DNA from 2 places in the Paenibacillus yanchengensis genome. Region 2 is predicted to be linked to the other one. Evidence: predicted binding sites of a transcription regulator. Region 2 holds the regulator's gene; the other holds the start of a gene.
What was found. Region 2 encodes CtsR, which represses protease genes until heat stress. Its sites were predicted from a motif close to ATGGTCAATAAAGGTCAAACA; they were not measured.
Positions count from the first base shown of each region.

Region 1: clpP (ATP-dependent Clp endopeptidase proteolytic subunit ClpP) is a predicted target of CtsR. The motif match lies at 4,914-4,934, and genes of this name have one in related genera.

Region 1 covers NZ_JBHUMH010000056.1:69,390-77,601, forward strand. The annotation lists gene gpmI (2,3-bisphosphoglycerate-independent phosphoglycerate mutase) at 1-98, opposite strand, end outside; gene tpiA (triose-phosphate isomerase) at 100-858, opposite strand; gene ACFSTH_RS15050 (phosphoglycerate kinase) at 875-2,059, opposite strand; gene gap (type I glyceraldehyde-3-phosphate dehydrogenase) at 2,201-3,205, opposite strand; gene ACFSTH_RS15060 (sugar-binding transcriptional regulator) at 3,376-4,434, opposite strand; tRNA gene ACFSTH_RS15065 (tRNA-Arg) at 4,744-4,818, shown strand; gene clpP (ATP-dependent Clp endopeptidase proteolytic subunit ClpP) at 5,005-5,631, shown strand; gene ACFSTH_RS15075 (formate/nitrite transporter family protein) at 5,863-6,651, shown strand; gene ACFSTH_RS15080 (HPr family phosphocarrier protein) at 6,870-7,139, opposite strand; gene whiA (DNA-binding protein WhiA) at 7,238-8,167, opposite strand; gene ACFSTH_RS15090 (gluconeogenesis factor YvcK family protein) at 8,175-8,212, opposite strand, start outside.
Region 2 covers NZ_JBHUMH010000003.1:403-8,614, forward strand. The annotation lists gene ACFSTH_RS00250 (aldehyde dehydrogenase family protein) at 560-2,017, shown strand; gene ACFSTH_RS00255 (CtsR family transcriptional regulator) at 2,264-2,725, shown strand; gene ACFSTH_RS00260 (UvrB/UvrC motif-containing protein) at 2,789-3,313, shown strand; gene ACFSTH_RS00265 (protein arginine kinase) at 3,340-4,425, shown strand; gene ACFSTH_RS00270 (ATP-dependent Clp protease ATP-binding subunit) at 4,422-6,887, shown strand; gene radA (DNA repair protein RadA) at 7,089-8,212, shown strand, end outside.

The DNA of each region.
Region 1 (8,212 bases), on a different contig from region 2:
TTAGGCTTTTTAGCTTGCTGTACCGCATTTCCTTCGGCGGTATTGCGCAAACCAAAACCGTCCATAATAATTAAAGCTACTGGTTTACGAGTACTCATCTTACTTGGCCCCCCGGACCAAAGCGATATAGGATGCCGGCTCAAGACTTGCTCCGCCTACAAGCGCACCATCAATATCTGTTTGCCCCATATATTCTACAACAGTTTCTGGTTTTACACTTCCACCATATTGAATACGTACTGCATCAGCTGTAGTTTGATCATACAATTCCGCTACGATACTACGGATATAACCGATAACATCTTGTGCATCTGCTGCTGTAGATGATTTTCCAGTACCAATCGCCCAAATCGGCTCGTAAGCAATAACTGTTTCCGCTACTTGTGCAGCTGTAAGACCTGCTAATGCTCCAACCGTTTGTGTTTTACACACATCTTTTGTCTGACCAGCATCGCGCTCTTCCAGCTTTTCACCCACACAAACGATAGGAAGAAGATTATGTTTAAATGCAGCATGCATTTTTTTATTTACAATTTCATCAGTCTCTGCAAAATACGCACGACGCTCAGAGTGTCCGATAATAACATATTTCACACCGATTTCTTTTAGCATCAATCCACTAATTTCACCAGTATAAGCACCGTTATCTTCGAAGTGAACGTTTTGTGCACCGATTGCAATGCTAGTTCCTTGTACCGCTTCTACCAAAGCTGGCAGCGTCGTATACGGCGCACAAATAACACTTTCTACCCCGTCTACTTCCGCTTCTCCTTTAACAGCTTCAACAAACTGTTTTGCTTCGGATATTGTTTTAAACATTTTCCAGTTACCTGCAATAATAGGCTTTCTTGTACTCACGCTAACCCCTCCTCGATTACTTGTCGTTAAGAGCAACTACTCCTGGCAATTGTTTGCCTTCCATAAACTCTAGAGAAGCTCCACCGCCGGTAGAGATAAAATTCATTTTATCCGCCAAACCAAATTTCTCTGTAGCTGCAGCAGAATCTCCACCGCCGATTATAGTATAACCTTCCGTTGCTGCGCAAGCATTAGCAACTGCTACAGTACCGTGAGAGAATGGATCGATCTCAAATACGCCCATCGGCCCGTTCCAAACAACAAGTTTAGAATTTTTAATAACATCCGCATAGATCTCTCTTGTTTTTGGACCAATATCGATGCCTTCCCATTCTGCTGGGATAGCTGTGCTATCAACGATTTGCGTGTTTGCATCAGCACTAAAATCATCTGTTACAACTATATCAACTGGAATATAAAAGTTTTTACCTAGTTTTTTCGCTTTTTCCATAAACTCAAGCGCTAAATCTAGTTTACTATTATCTACAAGTGATTTACCAATTTCATGACCTTGTGCTTTGAAGAATGTATAAGAAAGTCCACCACCAATAATAACGTTATCAGCGATTTCTAACATTTTATCAATAACAGCAATTTTATCTTTTACTTTAGATCCACCAACGATAGCTGTAAATGGACGTTCTGGGTTGTGTAGTGCTTTTCCTAGAACTTCTAGTTCACGCTCCATTAACAAACCAGATACTGCTGGCAAGTGGTGTGCAATACCTTCTGTTGAAGCATGAGCACGGTGTGCTGCTCCAAAAGCATCATTTACGAACAAATCAGCCAAAGAAGCAAATGCTTTTGCTAGCTCAGCATCATTTTTCTCTTCGCCTTCGTAGAAACGAACGTTTTCTAGCAACAATACGTCACCATTGTTCAATTCACTTACCATTTTTTCTACTTCTGGACCGATAGCTTCCATTGCTTTCGCTACTGGTTTACCAAGTAATTCGGATAGACGAGCTTGTGCAGCAGTATGGCGCAATTCTTCTACTACTTGACCGTTTGGACGTCCCAAATGGCTTGCCAAAATAATTCTCGCACCTTTTTCTATCAAATAATTAATGGTTGGCAACGTCTCACGAATACGTTTGTCATCAGTAATAACACCATTTTCTAGAGGTACGTTGAAGTCAACGCGAACGAATACTTTTTTGCCAGTTAGATCAGCAATATCACGGATACTTTTTTTCATCATTTTTTTGCCTCCTAAAGTAGATTAAAAAAGAAAGCGCCTCTTCCTGCATGCAGGAAGAAACGCTCGATGGTCGGGCCTGTAAAGGCGCAAACCAGAAACCAAAGCTCTCTTAAGAGAGCTTTGGTCAGCAGCTTTCTTTCCTTACAGACCTTTAGCAGCAATATAAGCAGCTAGATCTACTACACGGTTGGAGTAACCCCACTCGTTGTCGTACCAAGAAACTACTTTAACCATATTTCCTTCTACTACCATTGTAGATAGTGCATCGATTGTAGAAGATGCTGGATCTCCATTGTAATCGCTAGAAACTAGTGGCTCTTCGCTGAAGTTAAGAATACCCTTCATTGCGCCTTCTGAAGCTTCTTTCAACGCTGCGTTTACTTCTTCAACAGTAACGTTAGCTTTAACTTCTACAACCAAGTCAGTAACAGAAACGTTAGCAGTTGGAACACGCATAGCCATACCACTTAGTTTACCTTTTAGCTCTGGCAATACTAGAGATACTGCTTTAGCAGCTCCTGTAGTGGATGGAATAATATTTTCTGCCGCTGCACGTGCACGACGTAGATCTTTATGAGGTACGTCAAGTACGGATTGGTCATTTGTATAAGAGTGAACTGTTGTCATCATACCTTTAACGATACCAAATTTTTCATTTAGTACTTTTGCAAAAGGAGCTAGACAGTTAGTTGTACATGATGCGTTGGAAATAATAGTATGATTAGCTGCATCGTATTTCTCTTCGTTAACACCCATAACGATTGTAATATCTTCATCAGAAGCTGGAGCAGAAATAATAACTTTTTTAGCTCCACCTTTTAAGTGCAATTCTGCTTTATCTTTTGCTGTGAAAATACCTGTTGATTCTACAACGATTTCCACACCTTGAGCTCCCCATGGAAGGTCTGCTGGGTTACGTTCTGCAAATACTTTGATTTCTTTACCGTTAACGATAATTGCGCCTTCTTTTGCTTCTACAGTAGCATCCAAAACGCCATGAGTTGTATCGTATTTAAGAAGATGTGCAAGTGTTTTTGTGTCAGTCAAATCATTAACCGCTACGATTTCCACCTCTGTGTTATTAAGTGCAGCGCGGAATACGTTACGACCAATACGTCCAAAACCATTAATACCTACTTTAACCATGTGTAAATTCCTCCTAAGCATTATAAACTCATATTTATTTCAAAACGCAACAGCATATTAAAAAGTAGTAGGAGCGGAACGGGCTTTCACGAGTAAAAGCAATGCCCTATTACATTTCATAAACACCTTGCGTTATGAGACCACTTTTATGACTAGCTCTATTGTACGATTTACAGTTGTACTAGCAGATCATTATCGCTTTCTTGCCGAATAATACGGACTATTTCTTGCGCTGCTGCTTCATCTGTAATTAATACATCATTATGCCCAAAACGCATAATTGCTATAATGGCTTCCGCTTTACTTTTGCCACCAGCAACACCTATAACAAATTCCATTTTTAAAATATCTTCGAGTCGTAAACCAACGGTTTGGGTTTTGTGGACTACTGCACCTTTACGATCAAAGTAATATCCAAATGCTTCAGCCAGCGCTCCTTCAGCCTCCAATGAAGCTACAAGTTCCTCTGACAATTTGCGGCGACGTGCCATAACCATAGCATCACCGATACCATGCACAACAATACGTGCGCTGCGAATAACTTGGACGATCTCTTTAATGTTCGGTTCTTGCATAATCGAATCATAAGCTTCTTTCCCCAAATGATCGGGTACATGAAGCAATCGATAATGACCACCTGTACGCTTTGCCATAGTAGATGCAAGTGTATTGGCTTGATAATCTACACTTTCTCCTAGACCACCACGAGCCGGTACAAACCAGTTGCTTTTCAGCGGCATCGATGAAGTCATTTGATTCGCTACTTGAACCATTGTCGTACCACCTGTTATCGCTACTACGTCTTCTGGACGTAATGCTTCGCGCAACACTTGACATCCTGCTCTGCCTAGCTCTTTCTTCGTTTGAATGGATGTTTCGGAATCACCAGCAACGACTACAACTTGTTTCAAGCCAAAATGTTGGCTTATTTCCTGTTCCAATTCTGTTAAACCAAATAACGTCTTATACATCGGCTGCAACTGTTGTAATAATAGCTTACCTGACTCACTTATCCGCATGCCGACCGCACTTATTTCCAGCAGTCCTTGTTCTTTCAAGCGATCTGTCTCAGCTCGTAATATACGTTCTGTCATAGACAGTGCTTGCGCCAATGCTCTGCGACCAATCTGATCAGATAGCATCACCTGATGCAATATTAAGTAGCGTTTTCGCATAACATCCAGAAGTTCGGGTACAAGTTGCTGTTGCAGTTCAATGATCTGTCGCATTTGTTATCCTTCACTCCATCAATCGACTCAGCCTATCTTTACCTCAGCTAATTTCGATTATCATTTCTCTTATGGACTTTTTTCGTCCCGTATAACCAAATTTAGTCCCACTTATATTTTAACTAAGTTATCAGATAACTGCAAGTGCTATCTATCACTTGAAAACGATTACGATGTAAATATTTTGTATAGTATTGTTTATAATTAGGTTTTATAGACCTGTCTGAAAAAAATACAACAAATTTTCAGCGTTCTCTTGCTTAAAGCGCTTGAGTAGCCTATAATCGTTTTTGTGACTATTTTTCATTTGCGCCCGTGGTCCAATGGATATGACGTAGGCCTCCGGAGCCTGAGATCCAAGTTCGATTCTTGGCGGGCGCGCCATTTTTTACTTAAATAAGTTTACTTCTTACATATGATGTACAAACTGCTGTAATATAACCGTGTTATATTGCAGCAGTTTTTTATTTAAAAAATAATCTCTGACCATCTTTGACTTTTAAGTTTTTTTCCGTTATGATAAGTTTATAAAAAATAATCCAGTCTATATCTGGCAGCAATACGAATATAATGGATAAGCCACTAAGCTTATGTAAACAGAGGAGGAGCACAAATATGAATTTTGTACCTATGGTTATTGAACAAAGCAATCGAGGTGAACGTTCTTACGACATTTACTCCCGTTTGCTCAAAGATCGTATTATTTTTCTCGGATCAGGTGTCAATGATGCTGTTGCTAATTCAATTATTGCTCAATTATTATTTCTAACAGCCGACGATCCAGAAAAAGATATCTCTTTGTATATTAACAGCCCAGGTGGTTCGATTACAGCTGGAATGGCTATATATGATACGATGCAATTTATTAAGCCTGACGTATCTACCATTTGTGTTGGTATGGCAGCATCTATGGGTGCGTTTCTGCTCTCAGCTGGTGCCAAAGGCAAACGGTTTGCACTACCGAATAGTGAAGTGATGATTCATCAGCCGCTTGGCGGAGCAGAAGGGCAAGCAAGCGATATCGAAATTCGCGCTCGTCGCATTCTAAAAATGCGTGACAAGTTAAATGGCATTCTTGCAGATCGTACAGGGCAGCCGTTAGAACGCATTGAACAAGATACCGATCGTGACTACTTTATGAGTGCGAGTGAAGCGGTAGAGTATGGTCTGATTGATAAAGTAATTGAACGAGTATAATCAATACTTCCTAACAATGATAATATAACCTCAACAGATATGACAGCCACAACTATTTCGATCTAACGAGAAACCTACTATTTGTAGTAGCAAAAACTCGTTATATATAATAAATAGTTGTGGTTTTCTTTTGCGTTTACAGCTACTTTTCAGGTGATTTTCCTCACTTCTGCAAACCGCCGTCGATGCTATGCTGAGCTTACATCATTATTGCTACAGGGAAGTGACCGTATGGAATTAGCTACATTAGAAAAAGTGGAACAATTAGCACTAAAAAAAAGGGGCGTCTATCTACAAAGTAAGCGATTGTATATAATGCGCGCGATATTAGCTGGTATGTTTATTGGATTTGGTGTAATCGTTTCATTCAAATCAGGCAGTTTTTTTTATAACGTTGATTCACCTTTAGCATATCCCATCGCCGCGTTAACATTTTCTACTGCCATTATTTTAATTACGTATGCAGGTGGCGACTTATTTACTGGCAATACTTTTTACTTCACCTACACCTCATTACGGAAAAAAATTAGCTGGCTAGAAACGATCAAATTATGGATTATTAATTATAGCGGTAATTTTATAGGTGCCATTTTATTCGCTTTACTCATATGGGCGACAGGATTATTCGAATCAGCTACCGCTAATGGCTTCTTATTATCTGTTGTTAAAGCAAAAACAAGCGCGCCAGTGACACAATTATTTTTTAGAGCGATCCTTTGTAATTGGTTGGTTAGTTTAGCTTTTTACATCCCGATGTCCATGAAACAAGATGGCGCTAAATTATTTGCGAAAATGTTATTTGTATTTGCCTTCTTCATCTCCGGTTATGAGCATAGTATTGCAAATATGGGAACTTTTGCGATAGCCTTTATTACTAATGAGCCAGATGCGATTACAATCGCTAGTGCTCTGCACAATTTAATTCCCGTAACACTCGGCAATATTATCGGTGGAAGTTTCTTTATGGGATGGCTATACTACTACTTAAATAAATCAACACTCGAGCAACAACGAGATTAAAATAAATTTATTAAACAAAAAAAGCGTAAGTTAGGGATAACTTGTTCCCAAACTTACGCTTTTTTATAACTATCCACAATAGTAGCTGCTTCTTAGTTGTTACGAATATACTAAGTACCGGTGCAAAAGTAAAAAGAAAAGCCAGCTGCATGAATGAAAAGTTAGTCATGCGACCTTTCCTCGCACTTTAGCGACTCTTCAAGTTGAAGAGTTAAGTATTATTGGTTTTCTAGCTCTTCCTTGCTTACAAGAGCAACTAGAGCGTTTACAGCCTGTTCTGCGTCCGAACCTTCTGCACTAATGGATACTTCGGTGCCTGAACTGATTGCAAGACTCATAATACCCATAATTGATTTCGCGTTCACTTTTTTATCGTCTTTTTCAACGAATACCTCGGAGGAGAATTTATTTGCCTCTTGTACGAATAACGCGGCCGGTCTAGCATGAAGACCTGTTTTTAGACGAACGACAACAGGAAGCCTTGTCATGAAATCATAACCCCCTCTATTTTATTAAATCATTAATCACCATAATAATCACATATACTTGATTATATCATTTTACAGCACATTGCACTAGGTAAAATTCACCCGCCACGAATTTTTTCAGCAAGTTCATCAATTTTTCGCAATCTATGGTTAACACCGGACTTGCTCACCTTCACTCGGAGCATTTCGCCCACTTCGGTTAAATTCAAATCTGGATGCTCAAGACGCACTTCTGCCACTTCTCGCAGCTTGTCAGGTAAACTGTCCAAACCAATTTCTTTTTGTAACAATTTAATGTTATCAATTTGGCGGACAGCAGCACCAATCGTTTTATTTAAGTTTGCCGTTTCACAATTAACAATTCGATTAACAGAATTACGCATATCGCGCATAATCCTTACATCTTCAAACTTAAACAACGCTTGATGAGCACCAATAATATTTAGAAATTCAATTATTTTTTCGCCTTCTTTGAGGTACATGATGAAGCCTTTTTTCCGTTCGATATATCTAGCGTTCAAATCAAAACTGTTAGCCAGTGATACTAATGCTGTACAATGCTCGGCATACATCGATGAAATTTCCAAATGATAAGATGAACCTTCTGGATTATTCACAGAGCCACCAGCCAAAAATGCACCTCGCAAGTAAGATCGTCTGCAACAAGTTTTTTCAATCATTCTTTTTTCAATACCAGCTACAAAAACAAATCCTTCGGAAGTTATGCCAAGTTTTTTTAATATTTCTTGTACTTTTACCGGAATTCGAACAATATATACATTATTTTTTTTTAGACGCATTTTTTTACGAACTAATAGCTCCATATGCACATCAAAGTGTCTTTTTAGTAACGTATAGATTTTCCTAGCAATTGCTGCGTTTTCCGTAGAAATGTCAAGAACGACTTTACGGCTAGATAAGCTAACGGACCCATTCATCCGTAACATTGCAGATAATTCTGCAAGCTCACAACAACTATCCGCTTCAATCAATGTTAGCTCTTTTTTAGTTTGGGCTGCAAAAGACATCTTTCGCTCACCTCTTTCTCAACATCCAGTTCTCCACTAACTTAT
Region 2 (8,212 bases):
GCCTTCTTTTTTTCTTTTGATACGTATCCTCTTTGCTCAGTAGATGTAATGTGGAATTTTAAATTAAAAATTCTAACGAAGAATAATCACCTTATTTACCCAACAAACGCCCTTTTAAAAATCTAAGGAAGATTTATAACGTTAATCATGCCATATACCACTATTTGGAGCTCCTTTTCTATACATAAGACTTAAAATCTTCTTTAGAAATTATTTCACCTCGATATTCATCATTTAGCGATACAATTCTTCTTTAGTCTGTGATGCCTACGGCTATTCATGCTAGTAAGGTTATAGATATATGGCAACTGACAGTGGTATCTCTTCTACTATGTATTCTTATCGGAATTACAAACGAATCTATAGAGAGGGACGTTTTAAGTAACTGCATTGCATAGCGTTATGTTTTAATTAAGTATAGCGTATCTACTTTGTTTAGTAACTACTGAGCCTAGGGGATACGCTATACATGTTGTAAATTTCAATGTCTTTGTAGGACTAAGTCGTTTCAATTTGATATGATAAAGCTGAAATAATAAAGTGACGGAACGAGGGTGGAATGATGTTGCGATATGGTGTAAAAAAGTTATGGATTGATGGCAAGTGGTGTGAAGCGACAAAGTATAGTCAATTGATTGCTCCTTATTCCAAGGAGCGGATAGCAAGTATTGCGGTGGCAGGTGAAGCTGATATAGCAGCGGCAATTGCAGCTGCTGATCGTGCGCGCCAAACAATGAAGCGAATGGCTGCTCATGAACGAGCCGCAATTTTGGAACGGGTCGCTGTGCAATTGAAGGAGCGAGAAGTGGAAGCAGCACAATTAATTGCATATGAAGCAGCAAAACCGCTGAAATTAGCTTTAGCAGAAATAGAGCGAACGGTTCAGACGTATAAGTTTGCAGCGGAGGAAGCGAAACGGATATATGGGGAGACAATACCATTAGATGCACAAAGGGGAGCGGAAGGTAAAGTTGCTTATACGATGCAGGAACCGCTTGGTGTTATCGCAGCGATTACGCCATTTAATTTTCCGTTTAACTTAGTTGCTCATAAAGTTGGTCCTGCGATTGCAGCTGGTAATACGGTCGTTTTAAAACCGGCTTCACAAACGCCACTATCGGCTTATTTTATTGCGGAGATATTTCATCAAGCAGGTTTGCCGAGCGGCGCATTAAACGTTATTACTGCTCCAGGAGCAGTAGCTGGTGATGTGCTTACTCGGGATGAGCGAGTGGCGATGATTACTTTTACAGGTAGTGAACAGATTGGAAAGCAGTTACAGCAGCAAGCAGGTATGAAAAAAGTAGTGTTAGAGCTTGGTTCGAATGCAGCGTTGATTGTAGATAATAATGTGAATATAGCGGCTATTGCCGAACGAGTAGTGACAGGAGCGTTTGCTTATCAAGGACAGGTTTGTATTGCTGTACAGCGGATTTACGTGCATGAATCGAGCTATGAGCAATTAGTTAATACGTTAGTAGAGCGAAGTAAGCAGTTAAAGTTAGGACACCCGCTCGAGCTGGAGACAAATATGTCGGCTCTTATATCGGAACGAGAAGATGAACGGGTACAGCAATGGTTGGAAGAAGCGAAGGCAAAAGGTGCAAAGGTTGTTTTGGGTGGTACGGTAATTGATGGCATATTTGCTCCGACAATAGTCGTTGATGCTCATCCCGATTTGCAAATATGTCGTGAGGAACTATTCGCACCAGTAGTAGTAATAACAGCTGTTTCATCGATGGATGAAGCATTCGTACAAGTGAATGATTCACGTTACGGTTTGCAGGCTGGTATTTATACAAATGATATGACTACTGCATTGCGAGCTGCACAACAATTAGAAGTTGGTGGAGTTATTATTAATGATATTCCTACGTTTCGTGTAGATCATATGCCGTATGGTGGAGTGAAAAGTAGCGGAATTGGTAGAGAAGGCGTGAAGTATGCTATGCAAGCGATGATGCAACTAAAGTTAGTAGTGATGAATAGTATGCCAGCTGCGATACCTCCGATTTGATCATAAGAAAAGCGTAATTGGATGTATAAATTGTACAGAAAACAGCAAACTGTAGAGGAGAAGTATTTTAAGATTTATCGGGAAAAGTGTAAAAGAAAATTTGAGTGAATAGATAAAAAAATAAAGTAGAGGGGTTGCAAAACGTAAAATTTTGCGTATAATAATTATTAAGGTCAAAGAAAGTCAAAGTCAAGTAAAGCAAGTATGAAAGTAAATTAAACTACACTATTCAGGAGGTTGGTGCCATTGCGGAATATTTCCGATCTCATTGAACAGTTTTTGAAACTTAAACTAGATAAAAGTGATGATGGCGCTGTAGAGATTCAACGTAATGAATTGGCTGATCGATTTTCTTGTGTTCCTTCTCAGATTAATTATGTTATTAGTACACGATTTACACTAGAGAAGGGATATATGGTAGAGAGTAAACGTGGAGGTGGTGGCTATATTCGGATTCAACGAGTAGAATTGCCAGCTTTGCAAATGATTTCGCACCATATTGAAAAAACGATAGGTAACAGTTTAGATCAAACGAATGCAGAAGGGTTAATTTATCAATTAGTCCAGGCAGAGATGATTACAGCACGTGAAGTAAATTTATTAAAAGCCGCTATTCACCGTGAAACGATAGGATTAACATTACCGCTGAGAGATCAAGTAAGAGCAAGATTATTACGAGCAATGTTAATTGCTTTGTTATCGCGTTAGATGTGTAGCAGCTGTCTTATAATTGTAGTATAAAGTCTATCCTATAGAAGGGAGGAATCAGGCATGTTCTGTCAAGAATGTGGTAAGCGACAGGCAACTCTTCATTTCACTAAAATAATTAACGGTGATAAAACAGAATTTCATTTGTGCGAAAGCTGCGCGAGAGACAAAGGGGAAGCGATGCCGGGAGCAACGAATAGTTTTTCGATACACAGCCTGTTGTCTGGACTGCTTGATTTTGAAAAGCTGGGCAGTAGTCCATCTGCTCTTCCGACTGACGCTCAACAATCGATGCGTTGTGAAGAATGTGGGCTTACTTATACACAGTTTAGTAAAATAGGCAGATTCGGCTGTAGTAGTTGTTATCAGCAATTTTCACCTCGTCTAGACCCATTGTTGAAACGAGTACATGGTAACACTACCCATAGTGGTAAAGTGCCAAAACGTACTGGTGGTAGAATTCAATGTAAACGTGAAATCGAACAACTTCGTAAAGAAATGCAAACATATATTCAGCAAGAAGAGTTTGAACAAGCGGCTAGTTTACGTGATCGAATTCGTGAGTTAGAGCGAAAAATAAATGGTTAATAATACGGATGAGAGGAGTGAGACTGTTGGATAAGCAACGATTTACTGAACATGCATTAAATGATTGGATGAAAGGCGGCGGTCCGGAAATTGAAATCGTCATTAGTAGCCGAGTAAGGCTAGCCCGAAACCTAGGTGATCAGCCGTTTCCGATGTTAGCGACTAATCAGCAAGCAGCGGATGTATTGGAGCAATTGCAAGCAGCAGCTCAATCGTTTGATACAGCTCCATTCGGCTCACTGGAAACAATATTGCTATCCGAGCTGGATGATCTCGATAGACAAGTGTTGGTAGAGAAACATTTGATCAGTCCAAGCTTGGTCAATGAATCTCGTGTTGGTGCTGTTTTGCTTAGTGAGAACGAATCCATCAGTATTATGATCAATGAAGAAGATCACCTACGTATTCAATCGATATATCCTGGATTTCAAATAAAAGAAGCATGGCAACTAGCTAATCAGTTGGATGATGCCTTTGAACATGAGCTTGATTATGCATTTGATGAACAGCATGGGTATTTGACGGCATGTCCAACGAATGTAGGGACAGGGTTGCGAGCGTCTGTGATGATGCACTTGCCAGCGCTGGTGTTAACTAAGCAAATTAACCGCATATTGTCGGCAGTGACGCAGGTCGGTTTAGCTGTACGTGGGCTATATGGAGAAGGTAGCGAAGCGTTAGGTAACTTATTTCAAATATCGAATCAAATTACTTTAGGATTATCTGAGGAAGAAATTATTGATAACTTGCATAGTGTGGCTGCACAAATCATAGAACATGAGAAGGCAGCTCGCAGAAAGTTGCTAGAAGAATCCAAATTACGCATGGAGGATCGTATTAGACGTTCTTATGGTATTTTATCACATGCGGCAATTATGGATTCCAAAGAGGCAGCTCAACGGTTGTCCGATGTTTGGCTTGGTGTAGATACCGGTATATTGACTGGCATCTCTTCACAAACATTAAATGAGTTGTTAGTAAAGACTCAGCCCGGATTTTTGCAAAAAATATTTAAAGATACGTTGACACCGGAGCAGCGAGACTTACGTCGAGCGGAACTAATCCGCAATCATTTGAATAGTAATTATGAAGATGGAGGTGCTAATGAATGATGTTTGGACGATTTACAGAACGAGCACAGAAGGTTTTGACATTGGCGCAGGAAGAAGCGGTACGTTTAGGTCATAATAATATAGGAACAGAGCATATATTGCTTGGCTTGATTCGCGAAGGGGAAGGCATAGCTGCAAAGGCACTAACTGGTTTTGGATTAGGATTGGAAAAAATTCAAGATGAAGTGGAAGCTTTAATCGGGCGTGGACAAGAGCAGCCAACAAATATTGCCTATACACCGCGTGCGAAAAAAGTAATTGAATTATCGATGGATGAAGCTCGTAAGTTGGGTCATACGTATGTAGGAACAGAGCATATATTGCTTGGACTGATCCGTGAAGGAGAAGGTGTTGCTGCTCGTGTGCTTAACAATTTGGGCATTAACTTAAATAAAGCACGTCAACAAGTACTGCAATTGCTTGGTAGTAGTGAGGCGGCATCAAGCAATCATAGCGCACCATCGAATATGAGTACTCCTACTTTAGATGGTTTGGCTCGTGATTTGACTGCTGCTGCTAAGGAAGGAAATTTAGACCCTGTTATTGGGCGTGGCAAAGAAATTGAGCGTGTTATTCAAGTGTTAAGTCGTCGTACGAAAAACAACCCTGTCTTAATTGGAGAGCCTGGTGTTGGTAAAACGGCGGTAGCAGAAGGATTAGCGCAAAAAATTATTGACAACGAAATTCCAGAAACATTGCGTGATAAACGAGTAATGACTTTAGATATGGGATCTGTCGTAGCTGGTACAAAATATCGTGGTGAATTCGAAGATCGTTTGAAAAAAATAATGGATGAAATTCGTCAAGCAGGTAACGTCATTTTATTTATTGACGAGCTGCATACGTTAATTGGTGCTGGAGGAGCGGAAGGAGCAATTGATGCTTCTAACATTTTGAAGCCGGCACTAGCTCGTGGGGAACTGCAATGTATTGGTGCAACAACGTTGGATGAATATCGTAAATATATCGAAAAAGATGCTGCCTTAGAGCGTCGTTTCCAACCAATTACAGTGGATCAACCGTCACCAGAAGAAGCGATTCAAATATTATACGGATTACGTGATCGCTATGAAGCACATCACCGTGTAAAAATTACAGATGAAGCTATTTTGCAAGCTGTGAAGTTGTCTGATCGTTATATTACGGATCGTTTTTTACCGGATAAAGCAATCGATTTAATCGATGAAGCAGGTTCGAAAGTTCGTTTGCAAACATATACAGTTCCACCTAATCTTAAAGAACTAGAAAATAGATTGGAAGATATTCGCAAGGAAAAAGATGCAGCAGTCCAAAGTCAGGAATTTGAAAAAGCTGCGGCTCTTCGTGATACGGAACAAAAAATTCGTAATGAACTTGATACGACGAAAAATGAATGGAAAGAAAAACAAGGTCGTACCGATTCTGAAGTGACACCAAATGATATTGCACAAGTAGTAGCTAGCTGGACAGGAATTCCGGTTACCAAAATGGCAGAAGAAGAAACAGATCGACTATTGAAGATGGAGTCGATACTACATGGTCGTGTGATTGGGCAAGAAGAAGCGGTCAAATCAGTATCGAGAGCGGTTCGTCGGGCAAGAGCCGGCTTGAAAGATCCGAAGCGTCCAATAGGTTCATTTATTTTCTTAGGACCGACTGGTGTTGGTAAGACGGAACTAGCACGTGCGCTTGCAGAAGCTATGTTCGGTGATGAAGATGCTGTTATCCGGATAGATATGTCGGAGTACATGGAGAAACATGCAACTTCTCGTTTAGTTGGTGCCCCTCCGGGATATGTTGGTTATGAAGAAGGTGGACAACTGACGGAAAAAGTAAGACGTAAACCGTACTCTGTTGTCTTGTTAGATGAAATTGAAAAGGCGCATCCAGAAGTATTTAACATCTTGTTGCAAGTGTTAGAAGATGGTCGTCTGACAGATTCTAAAGGGCGTTTAGTCGATTTCCGTAACACAATTATTATTATGACATCTAATGTTGGTGCAGATCAAATTAAAAAGAATTCATCGCTTGGCTTTACAGCAGTAGAAGATGCTGGACACGAGTTCTCTGTTATGAAAAACAAAGTGTTGGATGAATTGAAAAAGAGCTTCCGTCCAGAGTTCTTGAACCGTATCGATGAAATAATTGTGTTCCATTCATTGGAGAAAAAACATATTTCAGAGATTGTTACGTTGATGGCTGATGAATTGCGTCATCGACTGCAAGAACAAGAAATTAATTTTACCGTAACGGATGCGGCTAAGCAGTTTTTGGCAAAAGAAGGTTTCGATCCACAATATGGTGCTAGACCGTTGCGTCGAGCGATTCAAAAACATATTGAAGATCGGTTGTCAGAAGAATTATTGCTTGGTAACATCAAAAAAGGTGATACGTTCATCATTGATGAGCAAGATGGCAAACTAATTGTAGATAAATCAGATACTGTCGTTAAGCAAGAGGAAGCAGCAGAGTCAGCGAAGTAATGTAACGATCAAATAGTATAAACGAAGAAAGCTACTTAGAAGTCAGTGTAAATTGACGACTGGGTAGCTTTTTTTCTGTAGATAGATGTGCAGAAGCGGGTAGCATAGGTAAATATATATGGATGAAGTGACAAATTTTCTTTCTTGGTTGTAGAGATAATGGTACAATTTATAAGGATGAGTATGGAGTAGGTGAATTTGGTGGCAAAAGTGAAAACAAAGTTTGTTTGTACAGAGTGTGGCGCAGAATATGCCAAATGGTACGGCAAATGTCCAGGGTGTCACGCATGGAATACGATGGTAGAAGAGAAAGAAACCATATTGAAAACAAAAGGTGTAGGTTTGTCGTCGATTCATACGAAAGAAAAGCCGCAGTCGATCATACATATAGATAATGAGCGGGAACCGCGAATTGAAACTTCGTTGGTGGAATTGAATCGAGTATTAGGTGGTGGAGTTGTCCCAGGCTCTTTGATTTTGGTCGGAGGCGATCCGGGAATCGGTAAGTCAACGCTACTATTACAAACTTCACATGCGCTCGCAAGTAAAGGGTTAAAGGTTTTATATATATCAGGTGAGGAATCTGTCCGTCAAACGCGTATGCGCGCAGATCGGCTAGGTGCGTTAACTGAAACGTTGTATGTGCTATGCGAAACGAATATGGATCATGTAAACGAGGCAATCGAATCTTTAGAGCCAGACTTTTTAGTTATCGATTCTATTCAGACGGTTTTTGATCCTACGGTACAGTCTGCTCCTGGCAGTGTATCTCAAGTAAGAGAATGTACTGCTCATTTTATGCGCACAGCCAAAATAAAAGGTATTGCGACTGTGTTAGTCGGGCATGTTACGAAGGAAGGAGCTATTGCTGGACCAAGGCTACTGGAACATATGGTAGATAGTGTGCTGTATTTTGAAGGAGAACGCCATCATACATATCGGTTGCTGCGCGCGGTGAAAAATCGATTTGGATCTACTAATGAAATTGGGATTTTTGAAATGGGTGAAAGTGGACTTAGAGAAGTTTCTAATCCATCGGAGTTGTTTTTATCGGAGCGTCCGCTTGGTGTGGCAGGTTCTACCGTTGTTTGTAGTATGGAAGGAACTAGACCGGTTTTAGTGGAATTGCAAGCGCTGGTAGCGACAACGAATTTCCCTTCACCTCGCCGTATGTGTACCGGAATGGACCATAACCGAATGGCGTTAATTATTGCTGTATTGGAAAAAAGAAATGGTATGTTTTTACAAACGCAAGATGCTTATTTAAATGTCGCTGGTGGTGTAAAATTAGATGAGCCAGCGGTGGATTTGGCAGCTGCAGTAAG